Regions from separate parts of the Glaciibacter sp. 2TAF33 genome, predicted to be linked through region 1. Evidence: predicted binding sites of a transcription regulator. Region 1 holds the regulator's gene; the other holds the start of a gene.

Region 1 (15,191 bases):
CCGGTGCTTGGGGAAGAAGACGCCGTTGGAGACCTCGCCGACCTGGTGGCCGGCGCGCCCCACCCGCTGCAGGCCGCTGGCCACCGACGGCGGGGACTCGACCTGCACCACCAGGTCGACCTCGCCCATGTCGATGCCGAGTTCAAGGCTTGAGGTGGCGACCACGCAGCGCAGCCGGCCGGACTTCAGGTCGTCCTCGATCATCGCCCGCTGTTCCTTGCTCACCGAGCCGTGGTGGGCGCGGGCGAGCAACGGGTCGGCCCCCTCCATCTGGCCGGAGGCGCCCATCAGCGCCGCCGGGGGACGGAACGGCGGCGTTCCGGGGGCGGGCACGAGGCCGTCGACCGGCAGGGAACCCGCCGCCTGGAGCGCGGTGGGTGTCGCGGTTCCGGGACCGACGGATGCCGCGGCCAGCGCCGGTTCCGCAGCCGGCTGCCCGCCGCCGGCCGCCTGGGCGGCCTCGGCCGCCAGCGCCAGGCGCTCGGTGTAGATCTCGTTGAGCCGGGCGGTGAGGCGCTCCGCCAGCCTCCGGGAGTTGGCGAAGACGATCGACGACGAGTGCGCGAGCACCTCGTCGACGATCGCCTCCTCCACGTGCGGCCAGATCGAGCCGGTCTGGGGGGCTGCGGCCGCGGCCGAGCCTTCGCGTGGCGGCACGGCTCCAAGGTTGCTCATGTCGTCCACCGGCACCACCACGCGCAGGTCGAACCGTTTCATCGACTCCGGGGCGACGATTTCGACCGGCGCCGTGCCGCCGAGGAACCGGGCGACCTCGGCGAGCGGGCGCACCGTCGCCGAGAGGCCGATCCGCTGGGCCGGCCTGGCCAGGAGCGCGTCGAGGCGTTCCAATGACACGGCCAGGTGGGCGCCGCGTTTGGTGGCCGCGACCGCGTGGATCTCGTCGATGATGACGGTGTCGACACTCCGCAGGGAGTCCCGTGCCGCCGATGTGAGCATGAGGAACAGCGATTCCGGCGTGGTGATCAGGATGTCGGGCGGCGACTTCACCAGGGCGCGGCGGTCGGCGGCCGGGGTGTCACCGGAGCGAACCCCGACCCGCACGTGCGGGGGCTCGGTGCCCAGGCGCCGCGCCGTCTGGGTGATTCCCACCAGCGGGGCGCGGAGGTTGCGCTCGACGTCGACCCCGAGGGCCTTCAGCGGTGAGATGTACAGCACCCGGGTGCCTGCGGCGGGCTGGGATGTCGGCGACGCGACGGCAGAGGCATCCGCTGCGGGATCTGTGCCACCGCCCGGCAGTAACCCGTGCGCGAGTCGGTCGATCGCCCAGAGGAACGCGGCGAGGGTCTTGCCCGACCCGGTGGGGGCGACAACGAGGGCGTGGGAGCCGCGGGAGATGGCGTCCCAGGCGCCGAGCTGTGCCGGGGTGGGCGCGTCGAACGACTCCCCGAACCAGGTGCGGGTGGCCGGTGAGAAGCGGTCGAGGACGTCGCTCATACTCCCATCTTCACCCAGACCACCGACATCGCGAACGGTGGGCCTATTTCAGCAGCCGGGACAGGACCCGGTCGGCCAGCGGCTTGCCGCCGGTCTGGCAGGTCGGGCAATACTGCAGCGTGGAGTCGGCGAAGATCACCTGCCGAACCGTGTCGCCGCAGACCGGGCACGGTTCGCCAGTCCTGCCGTGCACCTGCATGCCCGTCTTCTTCTCCTGCTTCAGCTCGGATGCGGCCAGGCCCTCCGACCGGGAGATCGCCTCCCTCAGCGTCGCCTGCATCGCGTCGTAGAGCCGAGAGCCGTCATCCGCGCCCATCGATGCCGGCTTGAACGGCGACATCCGGGCCGTGTGCAGGATCTCATCCGAGTAGGCGTTGCCGATGCCGGCGATGATCGACTGGTTGCGCAGGACGCCCTTGATCTGTGACCGGCCCGCGGAGGCGAGGATGCCAGCGAAGACGTCGCGGGTGAACCCGTCGGCCAGCGGGTCCGGCCCGAGTCGGGCGACGCCCGGAACATCCGCGGGCTGCCTGACCAGGTAGATGGCGAGGCTCTTCTTTGTGCCGGCCTCGGTGATGACGAGACCGGATCCGTCGTCCAGCACGAGGCGCGCCGCAACCGGGCTCCGTCCCGGGCGGACCGGGGCCGGGCGCGTTCCGTCGGTCCACCGCACCCAGCCGGCCCGGGCCAGATGCATGACCAGGTGAAGGTCCCCGACCGCCATGTCAATGAACTTGCCGTGCCTCGTGACCGATCGGATCCCCTGCCCGGCCAGGGCGGAAACCGGCGGATCGAACGTTTTCAGCGCGGCGAAGGACATGAGGTCGAGCCGCGCGACGACGCGGTCACGGAGGCGGTGGTCGAGATCGGCAACCAGCGCGTGCACCTCGGGGAGTTCGGGCATGTACCCAGTCTTCATCGGCCAACCGGCATCCGTCCAGCCTCGTTCGGCCCGCGGCGACTACCCGTCGGACGATGGCACCAGCTGCACCCGTAGTGAGTCCACCCCGGTGGCGATCACATCGTTGCCCGACCAGCGGGTCGCCAGGCGCGAGAGGGTCGCGTCGAGCTCGGACTGGGTGAGGCCGTCGATCAGCTCCAGTCGCACGACCAATTCGGGACCGGTCAGCCGCGAGTCGGGGTCACCGGCCACCAGCGAGACGCTCAATACCGACAGTTCCGTCCTGATGGATTCGCTGAACGCCTGCGCAACCGGCTGGCTGGCGTAGCTCGGCGTCCACGGGTGTGTTTGCGCGATCGCCCACAACGCCGGGCGACGGATGACGTACTCGGTTTCGGCGGTCGGGTCCAGGACCACAAGATCGGTGTGTTCCTGCGCCGCGGCCAACGCGACGCGGACGGCATCCGCCGGCACCGGGCGTGCGAGCGGGTTCCAGGCGGTCATCGCGGCGGTCGAGGAGAACACCGGCAGCACGCTCCGGCCGTCGGGGCCGGCGACGGTGATGATGGAGAGTTCCTGGCTCTTGTCGATCGCCAATCCGTGCGACGACGTCGCAGTCTCGCCCAGCTCGGCGACCAGCGGGACCAGCAGGCGTGAGCCGCGGAGCGCGTCGATGACGCTCTCCTCACCGACCTCACGGGCCCGGAACCGGGCCAGCGCGAGCAGCAGCTCCGCCGGAGCCGCGCCGTCGTCGCCGGCCAGCTCGTTGGGCTCGAACGACCGGCCCGCCCACGGCTGCCCGGCGGAGTCGCCCGGTTCGGCCGGCAGCCCGGTGGATCCGAGGTTATGAGCCGGCGACATCCAGTGCCTCGGCCAGGGTGAATGCTTGGGCGTAGAGGGCCTTGCCGACGATGGCGCCCTCAAGCCCCAGCGGAACCAACTCGCGCAGCGCCGCGATGTCGTCGAGGCTGGAGACGCCGCCTGAGGCGACGACCGGACGCTGCGTGCGCTCCATCACCTGGCGCAGCAGGTCGATGTTCGGGCCCTGCAGGGTTCCGTCCTTGGTGACGTCGGTGACGACGTAGCGCGCGCATCCGGCGTCCTCCAGGCGGTCCAGCACGCCCCAGAGGTCGCCGCCGTCCTGCGTCCAACCGCGGGCGGCGAGGGTGGTGCCGCGCACGTCGAGCCCAATCGCGATGGCCTCCCCGTACTGTGCGATCACGCTGGCGGCCCATTCCGGGTTCTCCAAAGCCGCGGTGCCGAGGTTGATCCGCTTCACGCCCGTGCTGAGTGCCGCTTCCAGCGACGCGTCGTCGCGGATGCCGCCGGACAATTCCACGTTGACGCCGCGCACCTGCTTGATGACCTTCTTCAGCACGGCGGTGTTGCTGCCACGCCCGAAGGCGGCGTCCAGGTCGACGAGGTGGATCCACTCCGCGCCCTGCTCGGCCCAGTCCACCGCTGCGTCGACGGGGTCGCCGTAGTTGGTCTCTGTTCCGGCCTCGCCCTGGGTGAGGCGCACGGCCTTACCCCCTGCGACGTCGACGGCGGGCAGCAGCACGAGACGCGGGGTCCTGTTGAACTCACTCATGGTTGTGTTGATCCTCGTTTGGGTGTGGCGGACGAAGCCGGAAGGGTGAAGGCCCGGCCTACTCTTGAAGCGAGCCGAGCCAGTTTGACAGCAAGCGGATGCCGGCTTCACCGGACTTCTCTGGGTGGAATTGGGTGGCGGAGAGCGGCCCGTTCTCGACCGCGGCCAGGAAGGGCCCGCCGTGGTCGGCCCAGGTCAGCCTGGCCGGCGGGAACGGAGGCATCACCTCCAGCGACCAGTTCTGCGCGGCGTAGGAGTGCACGAAGTAGAACCGTTCCCCCTCGAGCCCGCTGAACAGGACCGAGTCTTGGTCGGCTCTGACGGTGTTCCACCCCATGTGCGGGAGGATCGGCGCGGCCAGCTGGGTGACGGTGCCCGGCCATTCGCCGAGTCCCTCGGTGTCGACGCCACGCTCGACCCCGTGTTCGAACATGACCTGCATGCCCACGCAGATGCCGAGAACCGGGCGCCCGCCCGCCAGGCGCCGGTCGATGATCTCGTCGCCGCGGACTGCTTTGAGCGACTCCATGACGGCGCTGAAGGCGCCGACCCCTGGCACCACGAGGCCGTCGGCCTCGAGTGCCTCGGCCCGGTTCGACGTGAGCGTGACGTCAGCACCGGCGCGTTCGATCGCCTTCAGGGCGGAGTGGACGTTGCCGGAACCGTAGTCGAAGACGACGACCCTGGTCACGAGTGGCTCCTCGCTGTCATAGGGCCCCCTTGGTTGAGGGGATACCCGACACCAGCGGGTCGAGCGCCTTGGCCTGGCGGAAGGCACGGGCGAACGCCTTGAACTCGGCTTCGGCGATGTGGTGCGGGTCGCGCCCCCCGAGCACGCGCACATGCACGGTCAACGCCGCGTTGAAGGCGATGGCCTCGAACACGTGCCGCACCATCGAGCCGGTGAAGTGACCGCCGATGAGGTGGAATTCGAAACCCGCGGGCTCGCCGGTGTGCACCAGGTACGGGCGCCCGGAGATGTCGACGACCGCCTGCACGAGCGCCTCGTCGAGCGGCACGAGCGCATCCCCGTAGCGGGAGATGCCCGACTTGTCGCCGAGCGCCTGCTTGATCGCCTGCCCCAGGACGATGCCGATGTCTTCGACCGTGTGGTGCACGTCGATCTCCACGTCCCCGGAGGCACGCACGGTCAGGTCGGTGAGCGAGTGCTTGGCGAAGGCCGTGAGGAGGTGGTCGTAGAACGGGACGGAGGTCTGGATGTCGCTCACGCCGGTGCCGTCAAGGTTCAGGCTCAGGTCGATGCTCGACTCGCTCGTCTCGCGTTGCAGGTGCGCGACGCGAGACGCTGTGGCCTGCGCGGCGGCCGCTTCTGGGGTGCTCATTCGCCTAGTTTATTCGGCTACGACAGGTGTGACGCGCGCGAGCGCCTCGAGGAAGGCGGTCGTCTCGGCTTCGGTGCCGGCGCTGACCCGAAGGTTGCCCGGGATTCCGACGTCCCGGATCAGGACGCCCTCGGCGAGGAGCGCTTCGAAGGTCGCGTTCGGATCGTCGACCCCGCCGAACAGGACGAAGTTGCTGCCGCTGCGGTGCGGCTGATAGCCGAGGGCCGCCAGCTCGGTGACCAGGCGGTCGCGCTGCCGACGGATGTCGTCGACCATGGCCAGCATCTCATCGGTGTGGGCGAGGGCGGCAATCGCGGCGGCTTGGGTGAGCGCGGACAGGTGGTACGGCAGACGGACCAGGCGCAGGGCATCCGTCACGGCGGGGTCGGCGGCGAGGTAGCCGACGCGTGCGCCGGCGAAGGCGAACGCCTTGCTCATGGTGCGGGACACCAACAGGCGCGGACGGCCCGGCAACAGGCTGAGGGCGGTCGGGGCGCCATCGGGCGCGAATTCGGCGTAGGCCTCGTCGACGACCACGACGCCGTCGGTGGCATCGTAAACCGCGGTGACCGTCTCGAGCGAGAGCGGGGTGCCGGTGGGGTTGTTGGGCGCGCACAGGAAGACGATGTCGGGGCTGGTCTGGCGAACCTGGGCCGCCGCCGTCTCTGCCGAGAGCTCGAATTCCGCGTCGCGGGCGCCGGGGATCCAGCGGGTGCCGGTGCCTGAGGCCAGGATCGGGTACATCGAGTAGGTGGGGACGAAGCCCAGCAGCGACCGGCCGGGACCGCCGAACGCCTGCAGCACCTGCTGGAGCACCTCGTTGGATCCGTTGGCCGCCCAAATGTTCTCCCGGGTGAGCCCGTGCCCGAGATAGCCGGCGAGCGAGTCGCGCAGCCGGGTGAACTCGCGGTCAGGGTAGCGGTTGAGGCTGCGCACCGCCCCGGCCAGCGCCGCGACGATGTCGTCAGCCACGTCGTCGGGCATCGGGTGCGAATTCTCGTTGACGTTCAGTGCCACCGGGACGTGCTTCTGCGGGGCTCCGTATGGGCTCTTGCCGCGAAGGTCGTCACGCAGGGGAAGGTCATCGAGAGTGGTCACCCGTTCAATGTTACCGGGCAGATCCTGGCGAGCTGCTGGGCGGCATCCGCTGCCGGTGGATCACCCGGCGGGCGTCCAGGGCCGTGCAGCGGGCTCAGTAACCGGCCGGCAGGGCGAGGCTCTGACCCGGCTGTACATCCTCCGACTGCAGCTGGTTGAGCCTGACGATGTCGGCGATCACGTCCCGGGGGTCTGCGGTCGGCGCGATGGACTCGGCGAGCTCCCACAGGGATTGCCCGGACTGCACCGTGACGTAGTCGAATTGCACGGCGCTGCTCTGCCCGAGTTCGCTGGTGGCGGCGGCGATGCCGCCGTTCAGCGCGAATGCCAGGGCCGCGGCCACCAGCGGCACGGCGGCCAGCGTGGTGAAGACGACGCGACCGCGACGGGTGAGGTGCAGGCGGGTGGTGGGTGCTGAAGCGAATCCTGAATGGGCAACTGCTGCGCTCATGGTCAAAACCTCCTGGTTAGTAACGCACCCGGCCCTCGGCCGGGAGGGCCGGATGCGAATCTATGTTCCGAATGTATCTTCGAATGTTCGAACAATCAAGCTTTTTCGTCGGTGTTACCGAAATGAAACCTGCAACACACTCGAATAAGTGTTTGTATAAGGCCGCGCGGACAGATACAGTTTCGATTGTTCGGTTGAACTCAACCAGACACCACTGACATTCCCCGCGAACCCAGTGTTTTCAAGGGATCGACGGCAGATGAAGGGCGACGGACATGGCGCACGAAAGCAACCGTTCGGGCGGAACCCCACGTGAGAAGGGCGGAACCCGCCGCCGGAAGAGCCTCAGCGAGAAGCAGCTCGCCGTTCTCGACGTCATCCAACGGTCGGTGAGCCAGCGTGGTTACCCACCGAGCATGCGCGAGATCGGCGATGCGGTCGGACTCGCCTCGCTGTCCAGCGTCACCCACCAACTCAACCAGCTGGAGCTCAGCGGCTACCTGCGTCGCGACCCGAACCGTCCGCGGGCGCTCGAGGTCCTGATCGAGCTCCCGCAGTCATCGGAAGACGTTCCGGCCGGCGACGCGGAGTCGTTCCAGTCCGGGGCGCCGATCGCCGACGCGGCGATGGTGCCATTGGTCGGACGCATTGCCGCCGGCGTGCCGATCATGGCCGACCAGCAGATCGATGAGGTGTTTCCCCTGCCCCGGCAGCTCGTCGGAAAGGGCGAGCTGTTCATGCTCAAGGTCGTCGGAGAGTCGATGATCGACGCCGCCATCCTCGATGGCGATTGGGTGGTGGTTCGACAGCAGAAGACCGCGGAGAACGGAGAGATCGTCGCCGCGATGCTCGACAACGAGGCCACCGTCAAGGTGTTCAGGCAGCGCGACGGCCACACCTGGCTCCTGCCCCGGAACAGCAACTTCGAGCCCATCCTCGGTGACTACGCCGAGATCCTCGGCAAGGTCGTCTCCGTCCTCCGCTCGGTCTGACCCGCGCCATCCGCTCGTTTCCTCACCCCTCCCTCGTTCACCTCGATTCACCTCGATTCACCTCGCCGAGTACGCACTCGTTGGGGTTATCCGAGGCTCATAACCCCAACAAGTGCGTTCTCGCGGAGCGGCGAGTCAGGCGGGGAGGGGCACGGCGACCTTGGCGCGCACGGCCCGTGTGGCCTCGAGGATGTTCTTCAGCGACGCGACCGTCTCGGCGTACCCGCGGGTCTTCAGGCCGCAGTCCGGGTTGATCCAGACCTGGCGCCCCGGGATGCCCTCCAGCGCCCGCTCGATCAGTTCCGTCACCTCGGCCACGCTGGGCACCCGCGGGGAGTGGATGTCGTAGACGCCCGGGCCGATGCCGTGGTCGAATCCGCTCGATCGGATGTCGCCCACCACCTCCATCCGGCTGCGCGCGGCTTCGATGCTGGTCACGTCGGCGTCAAGCTTGCGGATCGCGTCGATGACCACACCGAACTCCGAGTAGCAGAGATGGGTGTGGACCTGGGTCGCCTCGGCGACGCCCGCCGTGGCCAGCCGGAAGGAGCCGACCGACCAGTCGAGGTAGTCGGCATGGTCCTTCTTCTTCAGCGGCAACAGCTCACGAAGCGCCGGCTCGTCGACCTGGACCACCCGGATCCCGGCGGCCTCGAGGTCGTGGATCTCGTCGCGCAGCGCAAGCGCCACCTGCCGGGCGGTGTCACCGAGCGGCTGGTCGTCGCGCACGAACGACCAGGCCAGGATCGTGACCGGGCCGGTGAGCATGCCCTTGACGGGCTTGTCGGTGAGGCCCTGGGTGTATGTCGACCACTCGACCGTGATCGGCTTCGGCCGGGACACGTCGCCCCAGAGGATCGACGGGCGAGTGCAGCGACTGCCGTACGACTGCACCCAGCCGTTCTCGGTGACGGCGAACCCGTCCAGGTTCTCGGCGAAGTACTGCACCATGTCGTTGCGCTCGGGTTCGCCGTGCACCAGCACGTCGAGTCCGATCTCCTCCTGCAACTCCACCACCCGTGCGATCTCGGCGCGCATCAGCGCCGTGTACTCCCCTGTGCTGAGTTCGCCGCGGGTCAATTGTGCGCGGGCCCGGCGGATGTCGCGGGTCTGCGGGAAGGAGCCGATCGTGGTGGTCGGCAGGAACGGCAGCCCGAGGGCAGCCTCCTGGGCGGCGACGCGGGCCGCGTAATCGCCGCGGCTGAAGTCCGCCTCCGTGAGGGACGCAGCGCGGTCGCGCACCGCTCCGTCGCGCACACCCGGAGCCGCGAGGCGTGCCGCCAGCGCAGCGGATGCCGCGTCCAGCTCGGACCGGATCGCGTCGGCGCCGGACGTGGCGCCGGACGCAGCGCCAGGGCCGGCGCCGGCGGTGAGCCCACGGGCGAGGACGGCGACCTGCTCGACCTTCTGGTCGGCGAACGCCAGCCAGCTGGCCAGGTCGCCGTCGTTCCCCCTGCTGCCGAGGCCGGACTCGTCGTCCACATCGTGCGGCACGTGCAGCAGGGAGGTAGACGTGGAGACCGAGACGGAGGGCGACAGGGCCGCAAGCGCCCCGGCCGCCCCGAACGCGGCGGCCAGGTTCCCCCGCCAGATGTTGTGACCGTCGATGACGCCGGCGACCAGGGTCTTCCCGGCCAGGGCGGATGCGACGGTGTCGTTCAGGCCATTCGGCACGTCCCCGCGCACGAGGTCGAACCCGAGCGCCTCCACCGGTGTGGCGGCGAGGATCGGCAGGGCGTCGTCGAGGCTGCCGTATGGGGCGGCGACGAAGATGGAGGGCCGCCCGGTGAGCGCGCCCAATGTGGAGTAGGCGTACTCGGCCGCGCCGAGCAGCTCGGCCCGGGCCACGTCGATCGTCTCGCTGACCAGGGCCGGTTCGTCGAGCTGCACCCATTCGGCGCCTGCCACCGAAAGGCGGTCAAGGAGCGTGGCGTACACCGGCAGCAGGTCATCCAGGCGATTGAGCGGGCGGTAGCCGGCGGGCGCCTCGTCGCTGGCCTTGCCCAGCGCGAGGAACGTCACCGGGCCGACGATCACCGGGCGGGTGAGGAAGCCGGTTTCCCTGGCCTCCTCGAACTCACGCACGATCCGGTCGCTCGCGAGCGCGAACACCGTCTCGGGGCCGATCTCCGGCACCAGGTAGTGATAGTTCGAGTCGAACCACTTGGTCATCTCCAGCGGCGCGTGCTCCCCCACGCCACGGGCGATGGTGAAATAGCCGGCGAGGTCGATGGCGCCGTCGTCGTCGGCGAGGGACGCGAAGCGCGGCGGCACGGCGCCGACGGTCACCGCGGCGTCCAGCATCTGGTCGTAGAACGAGAACGTCTCGGGGATCGATGAGTCGCGTCGGCCCAGGCCGAGTTCGGCAAGGCGGTCGCGGGTCGCACGGCGGAGGCCGGCCGCTGTCGACTCGAGTTCGTCTGCCGTGATGGTGCCGGCCCAAAAGGCTTCGACGGCCTTCTTGAGCTCCCGGCGGCGACCGATGCGCGGGTAGCCGAGAATAGTGCCGGGCGGGAATGCCGGGGTGCTGTTGGTCATGCCAGTTCCTTTTCTCTGGGCTGTGCGTGGGAGGTGAGCAGCCCGCATCCGTCGAGGACGGAGAGCACGGTCTGATGCTGGTTGAACGCGTAGAGATGGAGGCCCGGTGCGCCGCCCGCGATGAGTTTCTGAGCCAGCTCGACGGCGTACGCGACACCGATGTCGCGCTGCCCCTGGGCGGTCGGCTCGATTTCAAGCTGGATGGACAGTTCCGACGGGAGTTCCTCACCCGAGAGTTGAAGGATGCGTCGCAACCGGCCGGGACTGGTGACCGGCATGATCCCGGGAAGGATGGGGAACTCGACCCCGGCCTCCTGCGCCCGCTGAATGAAACTGAGGTAGTGGTCGGCGTGGAAGAACAACTGCGTGATGGCGAGGTTTGCCCCGGCGGCCTGCTTGGCCAGGAGGGTGTCGATGTCCTGCGAGGTGGACCGCGACCGGGGATGCCCGTTCGGGAACGCGGCCACCGCCACGCGCACTTTCGGTCGTTCGGTGCGAACTTCGCGGGCACCGGGCAACCCCGGGATCAGGAGTTCGCGGTACGGCTCGTGTTCGGCCTGCACCCGGTGGATCAGCTGCACCAGCTCGCCGGCGCTCCGCAGGTCGCCGAGGAAGTCGTCGGCCTCGGAGAAGCCGAGCGGCGGGTCGCCGCGGAGGGCGAGGAAATGGCGTACTCCGGCGTCGAGGAACTCACGCACCAGCGCGTGGGCCTCATCGTGGGAGGAGCCCACGCAGGTGAGGTGAGCCATCGGCTCGATCCTGGTGGCGTGCAGGATGTAGCGGAGCACGTCGAGTGACGAGGTGCGCGACGATCCGCTGGCGCCGTAGGTGACCGAGATGAACTCGGGCCCGGCGGCGGCGAGGTGGTCGATGGTCGCCTGCAGGGCCGTCACAGCAGCATCGTTCCGAGGCGGGTACAGCTCGAAGGAGAACGGGATGTGTGCGCTACGCGCCGGGTCCGTCATCGCGTTCATCGTTCCCCGTTCGGCAGAAGCTCCACAGTGGCCACGCACTGCGCTGACAGCCACCGGTGCGGTCGGATCGACCGCGAACCCGACAGGCCGGGCCTGTGGGTTACTCGCGGGCGGGTGCCGGGCTCGGCTGTCGCTCCATGCCGATCGGCGAACCGGCCGGCAACGATTGAGGAGACTCTAACAACGCGAAAGGGCCAATACCAGAGTGTGACTCCGTGTTTCTTCGCGCCTAGTTGAGCGACGGGGCCGTGATCGCCGGGGCAACGGCGAAGGGCTCGAACTGCGACTTGATCTCCGCGGTGACCAGCGCGCTGACACGGGTACCGGTCTCCGCGTATTCGGTGGCGATGACGCGCCCCTGTTCATGCAGCACCGCAATCAGATCGCCGCGCTCGTAAGGGATGAGCAGGTCGAGTTCGATCCGGGGGCTCGGCAGCGCCTCGGCGATAGCCGCGAGCAACTCGTCGACGCCTTCGCCGGTGCGAGCGGATGCGAAGATCGCGCGCGGTTCGAGACCGCGCAGCACCAGGCGGTCGTCGTCACTGACCAGGTCGCTCTTGTTGAAGACGACCAGCTCGGGGATGTCACGGGCGCCGACCTCACCGATGACGTCGCGCACGGTTGCGAGCTGGCTGGCCGGGTCGGGGTGGGAACCGTCGACGACGTGCACGATCACATCAGAGTCGGCGACCTCTTCCAGGGTCGAGCGGAAGGCCTCCACCAGCTGGTGCGGCAGGTTGCGCACGAACCCAACGGTGTCGGTCAGCGTGTAGAGCCGGCCGTCGGCGGTCGTCGACTTGCGCACTGTGGCGTCGAGGGTCGCGAACAGGGAGTTCTCCACCAGCACGCCGGCCTTGGTGATGCGGTTGAGCAGGCTCGACTTGCCGGCGTTGGTGTACCCGGCGATGGCAACGGATGGCACGGCGTTGCGCTTGCGGTTGGCTCGCTTGGCTTCGCGGGCCGGCTTCATCTCGATGATCTGCTTGCGCAGCTTGGACATCCGGGTGTGGATGCGGCGGCGGTCGAGCTCGATCTTGGTCTCGCCGGGTCCACGGGAGCCCATGCCTGCTCCGGCGCCTCCGACCTGTCCGCCGGCCTGCCGGGACATCGATTCACCCCAGCCACGCAGGCGTGGGAGCAGGTACTCGAGTTGGGCGAGTTCGACCTGCGCCTTACCCTCCCTGCTCTTGGCGTGCTGGCTGAAAATGTCGAGGATCACCGCGGTTCGGTCGATGACCTTCACCTTGACCACGTCTTCGAGCGCGCGTCGCTGGCTGGGTGCCAGTTCGGTGTCGGCGATGACCGTGTCAGCGCCGAGCGCCTGCACCAGGGACGCGAGCTCCAGAGCCTTGCCCTTGCCGAGGTAGGTGCTGGGATCGGGGTTGGGCCGGCGCTGGAGCAATCCGTCGAGCACGCTCGCCCCGGCCGTCTCGGCAAGTGCCGCCAGTTCACGCATCGAATTCTCGGCATCCGTCACAGAGCCTTGCGAGTAGATGCCGATCAGGATCACGTTCTCCAGGCGCAGCTGTCGGTACTCGACCTCGGTGACGTCTTCGAGTTCGGTGGAGAGGCCGGCCACGCGGCGCAGCGCGTTGCGATCGGCACGGTCGAACTGTTCACCGTCGCGGGCGGCGTCATGCTGCTGGTCGGCGGTGTCGGCCTGCAGTGCCTGGGCGGATCCGCCGAAGAGGGCGAAGCCTGCGGCCCGGGCGTCGGCGTTGGCCAGTACCCGCGCTACTACGTCATCGTCGTGCGGCGCTGTTGGTTCAATCATTGCTTTAACCCTAGTTCCTCTAACTCCGGTAGGTTCCCTCTATGGCACCCGACCACTATTTTTCTTCCGCGCCCAGCGGTACCCCGAAATTGCGGCAGATCACCGTGCAGCTGGCGGGACAGCAGTACGACGTGACGACCGCGAACGCGGTCTTCAGCCCCGAGCACATCGACACCGGCACCCAGGTTTTGCTGGGCAACATTCCTGCGCCCCCGCCGGGCGGTGATTTCCTCGATCTCGGCTGCGGGTGGGGTCCGATCAGCCTGCACCTGGCGCTGTCGTCGCCTCATGCCACCGTCTGGGCTGTTGATGTCAACGAACGCGCCCTCGATCTGGTTCGGATGAATGCCGAAAAACTCGGCCTGGCTAATGTCAACGCGGTGTTGGCCGAGGATGTTCCCGCCGAACTCGCCTTTCGCGGCATCTGGTCGAATCCACCGATCCGCGTGGGCAAGAACGAACTCCACAGTCTGCTGACCACCTGGATCCCGCGGCTGGAGCCGGGTTCTGACGCCTGGCTGGTGGTTCAGCGGAACCTGGGATCTGACTCTCTGCAGCGCTGGCTGGAGGGTGAACTCGACGACGAGTTCGCCGTTTCCCGGGCGGCCACCAGCAAGGGGTTCCGGGTGCTGCGGGTCAAGCGCCGGAGTGCGCGCGACCTGGGTTAGCGGGTTAACCGGCCGGCTCAACGTGCCGCTTCATTGTGGCGGTTCAACCCAGGCCGAGGACCCCGTCGAAGACCAGTTCGGCCGGCCCGGAGAGGCCGACGTGCTCGCCGTCCTCAGCCGGGAACATCCGTACACCGAGGGTGCCGCCGGGGACTTCGACCCGCCACTGGTTCGGGGCTCCCGCGCCCGCCCAGTGCCGGGTTGCGAGGGCGGCCGCTGCGGCGCCGGTGCCGCAGGACAAGGTTTCCCCGCTGCCACGCTCGTGCACGCGCATGCGGATTCGCCCGACCCCGTCGACGACCAGGGGATCGTGCGGCACGACGAATTCGACGTTCACTCCCCCGGCCGGCTCGGGCTCGAGCTGTGGGATGTAGCCGAGATCCGCGGTGTCGAGCTCGTCCTCGTCGGCGAGGGCGACGACGACGTGCGGATTGCCGACGTTGATCCCCAGGCCGGGACGGGCGACAGGAAGGTTTCGGGCTCGCACCAGCGGCTCGCCACCGTCGAGTCTCCAGCGTCCGAGATCCACCTGGAAGCCGGTCAGGTTGCGCTGCACGTCGCGCACTCCCCCACGAGTGCCGACGGCGAGCGTGTCGCCGTCGGCCAGGTCGACCAGGCCGTGGTCGATCAGGAACCGGGCGTAGACACGGATGCCGTTCCCGCACATTTCGGACGGGGTGCCGTCCGCGTTCCAGTAGTCCATGAACCACTCGGCCGCATCGTCTTCGGCGAGGGCCGCAGCACCGTCAGGCAGGTTCGCCGAGCGCACGGCGCGGATGATGCCGTCGCCCCCGACCCCGAACTTGCGGTCGCAGACCGCACGGATCTGCGCCGGGGTCAGGGTGAGCTCACCATCGGGGTCGGCGAACAGTACGAAATCGTTCCCTGTACCCTGGCCCTTGGTGAAGTTCAAATCGATTCCCATCGACCCAGTTTAGGCACGGGCCGATCTCACGGCCGCCCTCCACTGCCCGCGCGCGGGTGGGTCGGGCGTTCGCCCGACGGGGCCGTGCGTAACCGCTGGGATTTTCGTCGAAACGGGCCTCGGTCGCCGCGTACCGCCACCGATCCGGATAATCCCCGCAGTTGCGCACGCACGCTGGTCGGCTTTGCCGGTCTCAGCGGTGCGAGAGGGCTCCGAACGCCTGCTCGAGCCGGTCGGCGGCGCCGGACGGCGTCAGCGCGTCACTCTGCACGTCGATCCAGCGCGTGTCGGGGTAGCGCTTGAACCAGCTGACCTGCCGACGGGCATAGCGGCGGGTGAGTTGCCGGGTCTGCTCGATCGCCTCGGCCCGGGTGAGGGTGCCGTGCAGTTCGCCGAGGGCCTGGGCGTACCCGATCGCCCGGCTTGCGGTGACACCGGTCTCGATTCCGTCTGGGATGAGTCGCCGCACCTCGTCGACCAG
Region 2 (15,191 bases), on a different contig from region 1:
CTCGAAGGCGCCGACCAACTGGTCTACTCCATGGATGACCTCGCTCGCGCTGCTGAACTGGGTGTGCGTGGAGCGCTGGTCTCCGACGAAGGGGTACTGGTCGCCGCCGCACTGATGCGCGTCCAAGGGCTACTTCCCAACGACTTCGTGCTCAAGGGGTCCGTACAGCTCATGGCAAGCAACCCGCTCTCCGTTCGCATGCTCGAGGAAGCCGGACTGGACACGATCAATATGGCGCCCGGGATGAGCCTGGCGCGACTGTCAGCCGTGCGCGGCGCCGTTGACCTGCCTATCGATTTCTATGTCGAGGCGCCGGACAACCTCGGCGGATTTGTGCGTCACTACGAGATACATTCCATCATTGAGGCGCTCGCCCCGGTGTACGTGAAATTCGGACTACGCAATCATCCCGACGTGTACCCCAGCGGCGGACACCTCCAGCCGTTGACGAGTGCTTTGTCACGTGAGCGTGTGCGACGGGCCCGCATTGGCCTGGACCTGCTGGATCGACTCGGCAACGACTTCACAATGACACAAACGGATGCGCCTGCCGAGGTGACGAGGTTGGGTGTGCCCCAGCCACGCGAGTCGGCTTTCCAGAATGAGGCCTTCCTTCAGAATGGATAACACAGCAGTCCGGCTCCGGCTGCTGCATGATTACTTAGGCGCAGGTTTTTGTCATCATTGGCGCGGTCAGTGCTTGCAGCTCTGTGAGGAGCGCTTGAGTGGAGGAACATTGGGGATGGAAACAGTCACATCGGCAGGTGAGTTGACGTGAGCCAATCTCTGGAACGAGCGCTCGCGATCCTCGGCTTGGTCGGTGACGCGCCGAAAACCATCACCCAATTAGGCCGCGAACTGGATGTCCACGCGACGACGGCTCTGCGTATGGTGCGGACTCTCAAGAAGGAGCGGTTTCTCGAATCAGTGGGGGACGGTACCTACCGGCTTGGATCGGCTTTGATCGACCTGGGCCAAAGGGCGCTGGAGGGAAACGATTTGCGCACGAGGGCACACGAGCACCTTGCCGCATTGAATGAGATCACCAACGAAACCGTGCATATGGCGGTTTTGGACGGTCTGGGAATCAGCTACGTCGACAAGGTCGAGAGTAAGCATCCGGTGAGGATCGAGTCACAGGTGGGCCGTCTCGTGCTGAAGCACTGCACGGGGGTTGGGAAGGCCATCCTGTCATTCCTTCCTGCAGACCAGCTCGAGGCTCACCTCGCTGGAATGGATTTCCAGCACTTCACCCCAACGACGATCGTTGACGAGGTAGCGTTCCGGCGAGAGCTCGAGCTCACCCGAGAACGCGGCTACGCCGTCGACGACGAAGAGCATGAGCCCGGCATCTGTTGCGTCGCGGTGCCGGTCTTCGCAGCGTCGGGTCTCGTGATCGGGTCGGTCAGCGTTTCAGCACCATCGAGCCGGATGCCATTGGGCAAGCTGCTGGAGTTCCTTCCAGAGATCAAGCACACCGGCGAATCGGTGTCAGAGAGCGGCGGGTACCGGAGTCGCTCCAGCCGGGACTGAGGCCGGCACCTCTCACGTGGCCTGCTGTCGGTTTACCATCTCGGTGATCCAGATGGGCGCGAAGGGCGAAGTGCAGTTCGGGGGAGTCGGGTAATCCTTGAGCACCTGCAGGCGCTCTCCGATGTCGATGGCCCGCTCGCGATGCTGGGGGTGCTCGATCCCGATCTGGGCGAGGCAGTGGTTCATCGCCCACTGCAAGCGATCCGGGGCATCCCTCATCTCCGCCTCGATGATGTCGAGCAGTCCCGGGAGATCGAGGCCGTCGGGACTCTTCGCCACGCGTTCGGTGGTCAGGGCCCAGCCGGCACTCGCGACCACGGGGTCAGGATCGGCGAACCAGGCCAGGCGCAGCTCCTCGGCGTGAGGGTTCTTCTTCACCAGGTAGTTCACGAGCCAGTCGTGCACCTTGGGTATGCGCGCCTGGCGCAACATGCCGTCCAGCTCGTCGCCCTCGAAAATCTTCGGCCGGCAGATCAGAATCGCCAGCAGCCGCGCGGCGGTATCACCGGTCGCCCAGAGGTCCAGCGCAAGCTCCTGCTGGGTCCCCAGCCGTTTAGCGGATGCGCGCAGCTTGCTGAGGTTCACCCCGTGGTCGTCACCGTGCCTGGCGTTCACCGCGCGAGCCTTCGGGTCCTCGAGCTCGGCCAGCTCGGCCATCACCGCGGCGACCGTCGTTCCGGCCACTGTCGTTCCGGCCACCTCAGGCTCCTGTCTGTCGCGTATGGGATTCAGCCTACGACGAAGTTCTGGCCCCTGTCGGGTTGCGGGCTTCATCCTGCTGATGGCGTACATCGGAGCAGCCAACTCCTAGCTCACCGACGCCAATCATGAGTTTTCCTCATGGACAGGTGGTCGGCCCAGGAATACCCTTAAGCCGTCCCGACATGACCCGACAACGATGACGGAGAGGTGCGCGAAATGGGAGCTGCAGAAAACGCCGAACTGGTTCGGCGAGGCTATGAGGCCTTCAACGCAGGGGATTTGGCGACGCTCAACGGGCTGTTCGCGGAGGACGCCGTCTGGTACGCCGGCGGCAACAACGTGCTATCCGGAGTGAAGCAGGGACGTGACGCGGTCATGGCCTATTTCGGCGAGTTGGGAGCGCGTTCCCAAGGAACTTTCCAGGCATCGGTCGACGACGTGGTCGGTGGAGAAAACCACACGGTGGGGATCCAGCACACCCGGGCCCAGGGCAACGGGAAGACTATGGACGCGGCCACGACCATCGTTTTCGTTCTCCGCGATGGAAAGGTCATCGAGGGTCGCGAATACTTCGACGACTCGGCCAAGGCGGACGACTTCTGGGCCTAAATTCCGGGCACGTCTTTGGCGCGGACCTCGCGTAATGCCCTCTGCCACACCTGCTCCTGAAGACCTTCGTCGTAGCTTGTGGCCGAAGACTTGCTCGGTTTGGCTTTCACGAAGTAGCACCCGGTAGTGGTTTCGACCTCCGGCGCAGAAGCGACGTAGACGGATGTCGCCGCACCTCTTTCGGGAGTCATCAGGAACGGCCCCGCCAGCGTGGAAAGCGATTTGATCCAGCCGCCGGTGTTCTTGCCGAACGACGTTGCCACCACGCCGGGGTGAAGACAGTTGACGGTGACGCCCGTCCCGTGAAGGCGGCGGGCCAACGCGTATGTGGCCATGACGTTGGCGAGCTTGGCGTTCGAGTAGGCGTTCATGCTGAACGACGCCTGCGCGTTTCGACTGCCCAAGTCGATCCGCCCGTTGGATTGCGCGGAGGAAGCGACGTTCACGATGCGGGACGGGGCGCTGGCTTTGAGTGATCCGAGCAACTCGAGAGACAGCAGAACCGGCGCAAGGTGATTGAGGGCCCAAGTCCTCTCAATGCCCTCGTCGGTCAACTCCCACTTCGGGAACACGGCACCGGCGTTGTTGATCAGGACGTCCAATCTCCGGTGGGTCGCAGAGAATTCGTGCGCAACGCGGCGCACGTCGACCTGCGCGGTGAGGTCTGCGACCAGATACTCGACGTTCCGGTTGCCCGTCTGCGTGCCGATCCACTCGGCAGTCTTCGCCGTCTCGCTGGGTCGACGACCGATGATCACGACCTGGAAGCCGTGCCGGGCGAGCGCCAGGGCCGTCTCCCGCCCGATGCCCGAGGTGGCTCCTGTGATCAGCGCGGTCTTCATGACGTGGTCTCCTGCTTGTCTCGGTCCGTGGTGTCGACGGTGACCACAACCGTGCCTCGTGCGTGACCCATTCCGACATACGTGACCGCTCGCGCGGTCTCAGGCAGCGGATAGGTCCGGTCGATAAGCGGTGTCACCGCGCCGGCCTCGATGAGGCTCTTCAGGGCGACCGAGTCCTCGCGCCTGGGGAACTTGATGGACGGCCCCGCCTGCCGGCGAGTGAGCCTGGACATGATCGCCGTGGTGATGACGGTGCTCATGGTTCCGAACCAGCGACCACCAGAGGTTCCGTTGTTCGACTGCAGGACGCCATCCGCTGTGAGCGCGCGCCGGGTTCGTGACAGCGAGTGATTTGCCGCGTTGTCGAGGATGAAGTCGTAGCGTTCGGAACCCAGGGTGAAGTCATCCGTCGTGTAGTCGATGACGTGGGTCGCGCCGAGTGAGCGGACCGTCCCCATGTTGCTCGTGCTGCACACCGCGGTCACCTCGGCGCCGAGCGCTTTCGCGATTTGGACAGCGAAGGACCCGAGCCCTCCGGAGGCGCCGTTGATCAGCACCTTCTGGCCCGGCCGCACCCGGCCGCGAAGCAACTGAAGTGCGGCGCTGGCCGACACGCCCACGGCGGCCGCCTGTTCGAACGAGAGGTGTGCGGGCTTCGGCACGAAATGATCCTCCGCGGCGCACACATACTCCGCGAATGCGCCGGCGCACCAGCCGAACACTTCGTCACCGGTACGGATGCCCGTCACGGCATTGCCGACGGCGACGACGGTCCCGGCGATGTCCGTGCCCGGCACGCGGTTGCGTGGCTTGCGGAGTCCGGTGGCCAGCCGCGCGATGACGGGCTCGCCCTGAATGCTCACCAGGTCACCCACGTGGATGGACGCCGCGTGGACCCTGACCACCACCTCATCACCCGTGGCCACCGGCACCGGGATGGTCTCGAGCCTCAGCACCTGGTCCGGGCGGCCGTAGCTGTCCTGGACGATCGCCTTCATCGAGGTCGGGACCGCGGCGACGGCGGTCATGATCGTGACGCCGGAAGCACGGGACCCTCAAAGGCCGCTCTGTGAAAACCTCTGACCAGCAGCCAGACGGGCAGCACCAGTTCGAAGAAGAACCCGGGCATCGTGAGATAGAGGCCGACATGAACACCGAACAGTTCGGCGACGGTCCCGGCGACGTGCAGCGGATAACCGATGAGGCCGGAGAGCGCCAGCCAACGGGGCACCAAGCCGGTTCGGAAGAGGAGCACGCAGAGGAAGGTGGCCCCGACTCCGAGCGTCATCTGGCCGATCTGGTAGGCCATGCCATTGAGCTCGACAAGGACCGCGCCGAAGGTTGCGGCACCGGGCTCGCCAGCGTGTTGGGACAGGGGAATGATCATCAGCACTGCCAGCGCCCCGATACTCAGGAACACCACCTGGACGATGATGGCGGCGTAATACGTGAGGGCGGTGCGCGTGCTGTGTCGCTCCAGGATTGGGAAGAGGAACACCGCCTTCGCGATGTCCACCGCAGTGTTCAGCAGCATGAGAAAAGCCCCGAGTGCCAGGAGCGACTGCAGGGGAGGGATTGAAGCCAGGAAGTCGGGGCCGGCGACCAGTGAGGTGACGAGGGATGACCCGCCGCCGTAGACAAGAAAGCCGGCCAGGAACAGCGCCCCTATGATTCGTGATTGCTTCATGCGATTGCTCGGCGGTCTCCTCGACGACGATGCCTTCCGCATCTGGTCGGCGGCCGAATGGGTGGAGAGAGTTGCCTGGTTCATGAGATCTCCTGCGGGTGTAGTGACGATGTACCCTCAGCCTGCGCGTCTGACTGAATCCTCGAATCCGGGCGGGTACGTAGCCGGCACTGAGAATGTGTACCCGCTCAGTGTTGGCCGGGATGCCACGGGATGGCCGGGTGACGAGCCTTGGACCATGCGCTATTTCCTCGTCGAGGTTTCCGTCTATCAGCCGGATCCGGTGGAGATGGAGCGCGCGGCGCGGACACTCCATGCCGCCGAGGCCCGCTTATCGGGGTCCGCGATGGCCGCCCGCCCCCTGGCCGCGGCGATCGTCGACGGTCGCCTGGTCTGCTTGATTGAGGCGCCGAGCATCCGTGCGCTTCGGCGTCTGGTGGCCCTGGCTCTTCTGCCGCTGGGGCGGATTGGTGAGATTTCCTGGCCCCGCATCTCTCAGCCCAGCTCAGCCCCAGGTGCCGATCTTGGTCCTCGAGCTGAGTCCGAGCTTGTTGAGGATGTTGTAGATATGAGTCTCGACGGTTCGTTCGGAGACGAATAGACGGCCGGCGATTTCCTTGTTGCTCAGCCCCTCCGCAGCCAGGTCGGCGACCTGCCGCTCACGCTTGCTGAGCGGGTCGGCGCTCTTCGCCGCAGGACCCGCGTTCGGCGCGACTTCTGTCCCCAGTGCGAGCGCCACGGCAGCCTCGTGCCCGAGCCGAGCGCCATCCTCGAACGCTCGCGAGTACCGTTGATCGCCGAGCTGGGTGCGCGCCAGCATTGCGGCCTGCTCGATGAGGGGCCGGATGAAGGGACTGACGCGGTAGCCGCCGTCAGCCCGGAGCATCTCCGTTGCGCCGAGGAGCCGCGCAGAGCGCTCCGCTTGCCCGGCCATCGCGGCATTCCCAGCCAGCGCCTGCAGCCTGAGCACCAGCCCAGGGCGATCATCGATGACAAGGGTCGCTTTCAGCGCCTCGATCAATGCCGACTCCGCCGCCGCGTGTTCCCCCAGCATCATCGAGCCGACCCCCACACTCGTGAGGTGGGTGCTGAGCATGAAAATCTCACCAACCCGCGCGCAGCTCTCCACCGCGGCCTGTCCGATGTTACGCATCCGCTCGAAATTGCCGTCCAGCGACGCAACCAGCGCCTCGGACTGGGCGGCAGCGATCTGTGCGATGTCATCGCCGAGGTCATCTGCGAGTGCCTGCGCCTCCGATGACGACCGCCGAGCTGAGGGCAGGTCGTCGGCCATGACCTGCAGGGCGGCCTGGATCGCCAGAATGCGCACCAGCAGGACCCCGGCTTTCACGCGACGAGCGATGTCGGCCGCTTCCGCGATGGAGTCCATACCGGCGGCGGGGTCGCCCTGCGCTACGGCCAGGTAGCTGCGGACGAATAGAGCACGCCCGCGTGTGGCCTCGTCGTCTGCGCGCCGCTGGAGCAGGGACTCGATCCAGTGGACTCCCTCGCTCAGCGCGCGGTTCGCCCAATACCGGCCGAGGCCCGCCGCCATCTCCAAACCCACGTCGGCAGCGTCGGGGTCTGCCAGGCACAAGTGGAGGGCCCCGCGGATGTTGTCGGCCTCGAGATCGAAAGACTGCAGCAACGCGAACGTGCCCACGTCATCCGCTGCATGCCCGTCGGAGTCGGCACGGCGGCACATGGCTGCGAAGTAATCGAGGTGCGCCCTCCTGAAGATGTCTTCCTCGGCTGCCTCGCGGAGGCGCAGCACGGCGAATTCCCGCATCGTCTCATGCATCCGATAGCGGCCACCGGCAGTTGTGTGTTCGAAGTTCACGAATGAACGGTCGACGAGTGCGGTGAGCGCGGGCATCACCCTGGTGGGCGGGATCGTCGCATCGCCGCAGATGCTCTCGGCCGCATCCAGGGTGAACGAGCCCGGGAATACCGATAGTCGTCGCAGCACCGCCTTCTCCTCTGGCCGAAGGAGATCATGACTCCACGCGATGGTCCCTGCCAGCGTCTGGTGCCGGACCGGGGCGGTGGCGCTGCCTCCGTCGAGCAGCTGGAACCTGTCGTCCAGCCGCTCGACCAGCTGCTTCACGCCGAGGGTGCGGAGCCGCACTGCGGCGAGCTCGATCGCCAGCGGAATGCCGTCCAGGCGGCGGGAGAGTTCGACGACGTCGGGAAGGTTGGCCTCGTTCAGTGTGAAATCCCCGCCCGCGGCGCCGGCACGCTCAATCAGGAGTGCGACGGCCTCAGACTGTGCGACGTGTGCGGGCTCCCGGTTCGCGCCGGGCTCCGGGAGGGAGAGGGGATGGATCGCAACGACCCGCTCTCCGCCGATGTCGAGGGGCTGCCTGCTGGTCGCCAGTATTCGAAGCTCCGCCGCCTCGTGCAGGAGCGTGTCCGCCAGGACGGCGCACGCGTCAATCAGGTGTTCGCAATTGTCCAACACGAGCAGGAGCCGCTTGGAGCCGATGTGATCGATGAGGCGGGATACCGGCCAGCGACCGGACTCGTCACGCAGTCCGACCGCGGTCATCACCGCGCGGGTGACGAGCTCAGAGTCCGCGAGCCCTCCCAGTTCGACCAGCCAGACGCCGTCGCGGACGCCCCGTTGAACATCCGCCGCGGTTCGCAATGCGAGGCGTGTCTTCCCGACGCCGCCGGGCCCCACTAGGGTCACCATGCGTGAGGCGGCGAGACCTGATTTGATTTCCTGGAGCTGCTGGCGCCTGCCGATGAAGCTGCTGACCTCCGCCGGGAGGTTTCCCTGCCTCGCTCGTGCCGTGCTTCCCATCTTCCTTAGTGTAGGGATGGGGCAGTGTAGGGATGGGGCAGTGTAGGGATGGGGCGATACGGCTGGACGCGGCTGTCTAGTTGCGCGCAGAGTCGTGAGGGTGTCCAATGACCCCATGACGCGGACACTGAGGATCCTGTCGATTGATGGTGGCGGTATCCGGGGATACCTGCCCGCCCTCATCCTCGCGGAGATCGAGCGGCGTGCCGGTCGCCCGGCCATCGAACTGTTCGACGTCGTTGTGGGGACGTCGACCGGCGGTATCATCGCGATCGGACTCACCGCGGGCGTGACCGTGACTGAGCTCGCCGATTTCTACCCCCGGTACGGGAGAAAGATCTTCGGAGGGTCAGAGCAATCAGAATGGTCGAAACGGATCTTCGGCACCGGTGCCACCTGGAGTGAACGGCTCATGGGACCCGCCAACACCATCGGGCCGGTGTTCGGACGCGATGAGCGATGGGGAGGGAATGCGCGCCATCAGGCAGCCGGCCTGGAAAGCGTCCTTCATGAGGTGCTCGGCGAGAAGAAGTTATCCGAATCCACGTTGCCCCTGCTGGTGACCAGCTATGACGCGGAGCTGGGACTCCCGGTGGTATTCAGCACGGCCGACGCGATAATGCACCCGGCCCGGTTCGACTTGCCGCTGCGTTTCGTCGCGCGGGCGACATCGGCGGCTCCGACCTACTTCGCCCCAGCGGAACTCACCTGGGACGGCGCTCCTCGCCGGTTCATCGACGGTGGAGTGTGGGCGAACAACCCGGCGGCGATGGCAATCACAGAATCAATCAAACTGACTTCCGGCGCCAAGTTGACCGGCGACTCCATCTTCCTGGTCTCACTCGGCACCGGGATGTCTGCCGCCACTCCCTCTTTCGCCGGAGAGGCATCCTGGCTCGCCGCCTTCTCCGACGTGGCAAAGATGGCCACGAGCATCACGGGAAGCGACATTCTGGCATCGCGGGCGCTCGGTGACTCGTATGCACGGCTCCAGGTCATAGACGACCGGATCGCCGGCGCCATGGACGACCCATCTGTGCAGCGGTTGGCAGCGCTCCACGCGGCAGCCGACGCGCTCATCCAATCCGACTCTGACGAGATCGACAGGATCGTCGCCAACATCGCTGCCTGACCAACTAAGGCAATCAGGCTCTTCCTATTTTCGAATCCATGTTCTATACTGGAGGGAAGACAAAGCTCGTGCCAGGGTCGGATGTCTGGAGAGTTGCATGAGTTCCCCATCCCTGCACGAAACGCGTTATCACGAAGAACCTGACACGGCTGAATCCGTGGTACCGCGCGTATCACCGCAACCGCCGCCACGGCCGGCCCGGCCCGGGAAGGTCGTTGCCACCGGCATGGACCTGATCCTCGATCTGCTTGATGAAGCTGCCGGCGCGGAGGCAGACGCCAATCGGGCGCACGCCCGAAGCAGAACGGCACTGGCCGAGGTGATGCGGCTGGCGCGGGCGAATCCGCACCTTTACCTGCGCCCGGCCGGGCTGGCCCAGAAGGACGTGCTGGCACTGGCCGAGGACGCCGCAGCGTTCGACGCCGGCCTGCGTTTGCACCTGACGGCGGGGCAGATTCGCGTGCGCGCCCACCAGGCGCAGGCGCTCCAGGACCACCTTCCCCGGCTCGGAGCCGTCTTCGCCGCAGGGGGGACGACGCTCGCGCACGTGGTGACTGCGCTGGAGCTGGTGGCCGGTTGGATGGACGACGCGGCCGTGGGAGTCTTCGACACTCGGGTCGCTGAGATCGCGGGCACGCTCACCCCGGCCCAGTTCCGCGCCCGGACGCGCCGGTTGAAGGAGCAGTTGCTCACCGAACCGGCCGAGACCCGTCACACCCGTGCGTTCGAGGACCGCAGGGTCGTGGTCGAACCGGCGGACGATGGCATGGCATGGTTGCATGCTTTCGTGTCCGCGCCCGATGCGGTGCGAATCATCGCCCGGTTGAACGCGACGGCACGCGCGGAACAGAAAAAGACGAAACACGACGAGCCCGGATGGCGTTCCCGTGACCAGATCCGGGCAGACCTGGCGGTGGCCTGGCTTGCCGGTGACGGTACACCCACCGCGGCCACCGTCCGCCCCGTTCTTCTGGTGCCCTTGTTGACATTGATCGGCCAAGGCGCCGAACCCGTGCAACTACGCGGCTACGGCACCATCGACGCGGCCACCGCCCGCAGCCTGTTCACCCGGGCTCCCTCATTCCGCCGGGTCGGCACCGACCCGTTCACCGGAGAGAAGCTCGTCTACGACCGCACCCGTTACCGGCCCACCCAGGCCCAACGCGACTGGATCGCGATGCGATTCGAAGACTGCATCGATCCCACCTGCAGCCGACCCGTCGACGACGCCGACATCGACCACCTCGAGGAATGGGTCCGTGACCACGGGCCCACCAACGACGACAACCTCGTACCGCTCTGCGAGACCAGCAACCGCCGCAAGAACCTCACCCGCTACCAGTACGAACGCCACGACGACGGAACCGTTACTATCACCACCCCCACCGGGCTCATCACCACCACCGAACCGCCGCCCTTCTAACGTCGAGCTACGAGTAGTCGAAGAAGCCTCTGCCGGTCTTTCGTCCAAGCTCGCCGCGTGCGACCTTGTCGCGCAATATTTGCGGGGGCGCGAAACGTTCACCGAGGGTCGAGGCGAGGTGCTCCGCGATGCCTAGGCGAACGTCGAGTCCGACCAGATCCGAAGTGCGGAGGGGGCCGGTCGCATGACGGTAGCCGAGGACCATGGCGGTGTCGATGTCTGCGGCACTGGCGACGCCTTCTTCGAGCATTCGCATCGCCTCGAGTGCGATCGCGAGTCCGAGCCGCGAACTGGCGAACCCCGGCGCGTCACGCACGACGATCGGGGTCTTCCCCAGGCTCGTCACCCACTCCGACGCACTCCTGGCCAGTTCGGGGTCGGTTCCGTCGGCGAGGACCACCTCCACGAGCGCCGACGGCGGAACGGGGTTGAAGAAGTGCAGGCCGCAGAATCGCTCCGGGCGGACGAGCGACCCGGCCAGGTCTGTCACCGAGAGCGACGAGGTGTTGCTGGTCAGCCAAGCGGTGTCGTCGAGCACCGCCTCGGCGCGGGTGAGGGCATCGACCTTCAGGCCGAACTCTTCCGGGACGGCCTCGATCACGAGCCCCGCCATGCCCAGCGCCGCGTAGTCGGTGACAACGGTGAGCCGTTCGGTGATCTCACTCCCGTCGAGCGGTCGGACGCTGTGCGCGGCGGCCTTGGCGAGCCCGTCTGCGAGCCGCGCGCGGCAGGCCGCGGCCGCGGCGTCATCTCGTTCGACGACGATCACGCTGGAGCCGGCGAGCGCGAAGACCTGGGCGATACCGGCGCCCATCCGGCCACCGCCGATCACGCCGACGGTGGCGGGTACGGGCACGGTCACGCTCCCTTCTTCTTGTCGAGGAACGCGCGCATGCGGTCCTGCTTTGCGGGGGCCTCGAAGAGCACGCTCTGAGCGAGTTCGTCGATGAACGGATGCGCGCCCCGCGGCGCGTGTATGACTTTCTTTGTCAGTCTGGTGGCGAGCGGGTCGAGGCGGGCGATGCGATCGGCGAGGGAGTTCGCGGCGTCGATCAGCTGGTCCGGTTCGTGCAACTCGGTGACCAGGTGGAGGGCGAGTGCCTCCGCGGCGTCCAGCACCCGACCGGCGAGAAGCAGCTCCTTCGCGATCGGCTCGCCGACGAGTTCCACCAGCCGCCAGGTGGCGCCTGCTGCGGCGAGGATGCCGAGTCCTGTTTCGGGGTTGCCGATGGTGGTTCGCGGGGTCGCGATGCGGAAGTCGGCGGCGAAGGCCAGTTCGGCGCCTCCGCCCAGCGCATAACCGTCCATGGCGGCGATGACCGGCATCGGCAGTCCGGCAATCCGGGTGAAGAGCTGCGAATTGATTCCCCGCAACGCGTCGTCCCGGGTTCGCTCGACCAGGCGGCCGATGTCGGCGCCGGCGGCGAACACGGCGCGGTCAGGCGCGCTGCTGCCGGAGAGAATCAGGATCCGCGGGTCCTGCTCAAGGTCGACGCACATCGCATGCAGTTCGGCAACCATGACGTCGTCGATGGCGTTTCGGGCGTCTGGCCGGTTGAGCTGGACGTGGACGCGGTCTTCGCTGACCTGGACTTTCAGAGTCTTCACTTCAACAGACTTCCATCTTTCGTCCGCGCGCGTCCAATATCTGGTCGAAGAACCGTGCTCGCCAAACCGCGAACGACTCCACACCGGCAACACTTGCTTAACCTGCGAACGTTCTCATACGATGGGGACCACGCACTTCGGAGTGTGGAGGAGAGGTCGAAATGGTCGCAATAGTCGCCGTCGGGGACAACGTCGTCGACTGTTACGAGGCGCCCCCGCAGATGTTCCCCGGGGGCAATTCGCTCAACGTCTCGGTGTTCGCGCGGCGGGCCGGTGCCCGCGCCAGCTACATCGGGGCTGTGGGACAGGACCAGGCCGGAAAACTCATCTCGCGTTCCCTCCTCGATGAGGGCGTCGACATTCGGAGGCTTCGCAGTGAGCCCGGCCAGACCGCATACTGCCTCATCGGCCATCACGACGGGGATCGCATCTTCCTCGGCTCTGCCCTCGGGGTGTCGCGCTTCGAACTGGGTGACGACGACCTCGACTTCATCGGCACGCACGATGCAGCGCACGTGAGCCAGTCGAGTGGCCTCGACCATCGCCTCGCAGACATCGCGGATCGGACCCGGCTCTCCTATGACTTCTCGACGAGAGCGGATGACGGCCGGCTTGCATTGATTGCCCGGCACTGCTTCCTGGCGTCCTTCTCGGGCGGCGAGGTGAGCGACGCGGAAGCAGCCGAGACTTCGGCCTCCGCGCTGGCGGCAGGAGCCGAATGGGCTCTGGTCACTCGCGGTGCCCGCGGTGCCACCCTCGCGAACGCCGACGGCTCACATGCCGTGGCTGCCGTGTCGAATCGTGTTGTCGACACCCTCGGAGCGGGCGACACCTTTATCGCCCGGGTGCTCGTTGGCCTGGCATCGGGTGAGCCACCCGAGCAGGCGCTGGCCGACGCCGCAATCCGGGCCGGGGACACGTGCACCCGGCACGGCGCTTTCGGCCACGGCGCTGACCTTTCCGTGGCATCCGCTACCACCTGACCACACCAACAAACACAAGGAGAACCCATGACTGACGGAACTTACGTAGGCCCGCACGCTGTCACACCCATTCCTGACGACGTCGTGTCGTCACAAGAACAGGCACTCAGCCTGTGGCCCGCGATCGACAATCACATCGGCGGCCTTGAGGCAGACATCAACCGTGTCTTCCTGGTGGGCGCCGGCGGCTCGTACCTGGCGATGGTGCCCGCCCAGTGGGTGCTGGACAAGCACTCCAACATTCCCGCGGTGACGTTCAACTCGGACGAGTTCTACTACCGAAAGCCAGCCAGCGTCGGGCCGAACAGCCTGGTAGTTGCTCTCTCCGGTACCGGGAACACGCCCGAGACCATCAGGGCTGCCGAATGGGCTGCGGCAGAAGGTGCTGCTGTCGTGGGGGTGACCCTCAAGGCGGAAGGGCCGCTTGCCCAGAGCCTGGAGACCAGCTTCGTGGCCGAGACCGGCCAGGGGACCCAGATCCTGTTGCAGCTTGTGGCGCTCGCGGTCCTGAAGCGCGAGAACGTCGACATCGGGCCGATGCACGAGGCCCTCCACGCCCTGCCGACCGCCCTTCTCGCGTCCCTGAACGCTCTCGAACCGCGTGCCGCGGAGATCGCACGGGAGATGAAAGACGTCCCGGTGACCAATGTGCTGGCGTCAGGACCGCTCTTCGGAGCGGCGAGCACCTTCACCATGTGCTACCTGCAGGAGATGCAATGGAAGCACGCGGCGACGATCAACGCCGACGAATTCTTCCAGGGACCGTTCGAGGTGATCGACGAGGACACCAAGACGATCGTCTTCCTCGGCGAGGACGAGACACGCCCGATGGGGGAGCGCGTGCAGCGATTCCTCTCGACCTACGGCGGCGAGACGTTCTACGTCGACAGCACGGATATTCCGTTGCCCGGGGTCGACCAACGCCAACGGCCGTATGTGCTTCCGCTCGTCTTCCACGCGTGGATGGCGCGGCTCGCCGCCCACTATGCGGCCGCCCGCGGCTTCACCCTGGAGGGCCGCCGCTACATGTGGAAGGTCGAGTACTAGGAGCGCACTCAAGATAAGGTCGTGACCGTGGCCAAGAAGCGAGCGGACAGCGTCACGATCGTCCAGGTCGCGACGCGTGCAGGAGTGAGCACGGCGACAGCCGGGCGCGTCCTAGGCCGCTACGGATACTCCAGCGACGAGATCCGGGACCGGGTGAACCAGGCCGCCGACGAGTTGGGCTATCGGCCGAATCGACTCGCCCGCGGCTTGATCACCGGCAGGACGCAGACGATCGGCGTGGTCGCGGGGGACATCAGCAGCGACTTCTACGCGAGCGCGATGCGGGGCATCGCGGATGTGGCGCGCGCCGACGGCTTCGGCGCCATCCTCACCAACAGCGATGAAAATCTCGACCTTGAGCGCGAAGCCGTCCAGCTGCTCCTGGAGAAGCAGGTGGACGGCCTCATCGTGTCACCCTGCGACCTGGTGGAATCCCCGCACTTGAGAGCGGCCCTGGCCGCGCAGTGCCGGGTGGTGCAGATCGACCGCGTGGTTCAGGATCTGCCCGCCGATTCCGTCACTGTCGACAACCGAGGGGCAGCGAAGGACTGCGTGGGCCGATTGCTCTCCGCCGGGCACACGCGCATCGCTTTCGTAGCGGAACTGGAGTCCTCCGACTTCGGGGACGTTGCCCAGTTCATCGCCGCGGTGGCAACCGGGATCGTCGGTCCGCAGACCCTGTACCCGAGCTGGCAACGCCTCCTCGGTTACCTGGAGGCGCACCGGGACTCGGGCGTCCGGCCGGACCTGGACCTGATCGTCCGAGTGGGCGCCTATTCGGTGGGGGCGGCGAAACAGGCGGTCCTCGACCTGCTCGCC

Evidence for each region. The regulator LexA, encoded in region 1, represses DNA repair genes until DNA is damaged. The targets are predictions, from matches to a motif close to TCGAACANNTGTTCGA.
Region 2: AB4Y94_RS04895 (DUF222 domain-containing protein) is a predicted target of LexA. The motif match lies at 9,342-9,357, and genes of this name have one in related genera.

Annotation. Positions count from the first base shown of each region.
Region 1 covers NZ_JBFRFS010000016.1:26,127-41,317, forward strand. The annotation lists gene AB4Y94_RS15785 (Lhr family ATP-dependent helicase) at 1-1,455, opposite strand, end outside; gene AB4Y94_RS15790 (DNA-formamidopyrimidine glycosylase family protein) at 1,499-2,359, opposite strand; gene AB4Y94_RS15795 (SseB family protein) at 2,417-3,217, opposite strand; gene priA (bifunctional 1-(5-phosphoribosyl)-5-((5-phosphoribosylamino)methylideneamino)imidazole-4-carboxamide isomerase/phosphoribosylanthranilate isomerase PriA) at 3,201-3,947, opposite strand; gene hisH (imidazole glycerol phosphate synthase subunit HisH) at 4,006-4,638, opposite strand; gene hisB (imidazoleglycerol-phosphate dehydratase HisB) at 4,655-5,290, opposite strand; gene AB4Y94_RS15815 (histidinol-phosphate transaminase) at 5,300-6,388, opposite strand; gene AB4Y94_RS15820 (LysM peptidoglycan-binding domain-containing protein) at 6,483-6,839, opposite strand; gene lexA (transcriptional repressor LexA) at 7,115-7,831, shown strand; gene metE (5-methyltetrahydropteroyltriglutamate--homocysteine S-methyltransferase) at 7,967-10,369, opposite strand; gene AB4Y94_RS15835 (methylenetetrahydrofolate reductase) at 10,366-11,343, opposite strand; gene hflX (GTPase HflX) at 11,573-13,117, opposite strand; gene AB4Y94_RS15845 (class I SAM-dependent methyltransferase) at 13,159-13,785, shown strand; gene dapF (diaminopimelate epimerase) at 13,829-14,710, opposite strand; gene miaA (tRNA (adenosine(37)-N6)-dimethylallyltransferase MiaA) at 14,904-15,191, opposite strand, start outside.
Region 2 covers NZ_JBFRFS010000004.1:127,367-142,557, reverse strand. The annotation lists gene AB4Y94_RS04940 (hypothetical protein) at 1-627, shown strand, start outside; gene AB4Y94_RS04935 (IclR family transcriptional regulator) at 775-1,533, shown strand; gene AB4Y94_RS04930 (DNA alkylation repair protein) at 1,546-2,232, opposite strand; gene AB4Y94_RS04925 (nuclear transport factor 2 family protein) at 2,452-2,844, shown strand; gene AB4Y94_RS04920 (SDR family oxidoreductase) at 2,841-3,686, opposite strand; gene AB4Y94_RS04915 (NAD(P)-dependent alcohol dehydrogenase) at 3,683-4,714, opposite strand; gene AB4Y94_RS04910 (DUF4386 domain-containing protein) at 4,711-5,457, opposite strand; gene AB4Y94_RS04905 (helix-turn-helix transcriptional regulator) at 5,879-8,179, opposite strand; gene AB4Y94_RS04900 (patatin-like phospholipase family protein) at 8,295-9,311, shown strand; gene AB4Y94_RS04895 (DUF222 domain-containing protein) at 9,538-10,734, shown strand; gene AB4Y94_RS04890 (3-hydroxyacyl-CoA dehydrogenase family protein) at 10,742-11,596, opposite strand; gene AB4Y94_RS04885 (enoyl-CoA hydratase/isomerase family protein) at 11,593-12,342, opposite strand; gene AB4Y94_RS04880 (PfkB family carbohydrate kinase) at 12,504-13,325, shown strand; gene AB4Y94_RS04875 (SIS domain-containing protein) at 13,353-14,372, shown strand; gene AB4Y94_RS04870 (LacI family DNA-binding transcriptional regulator) at 14,394-15,191, shown strand, end outside.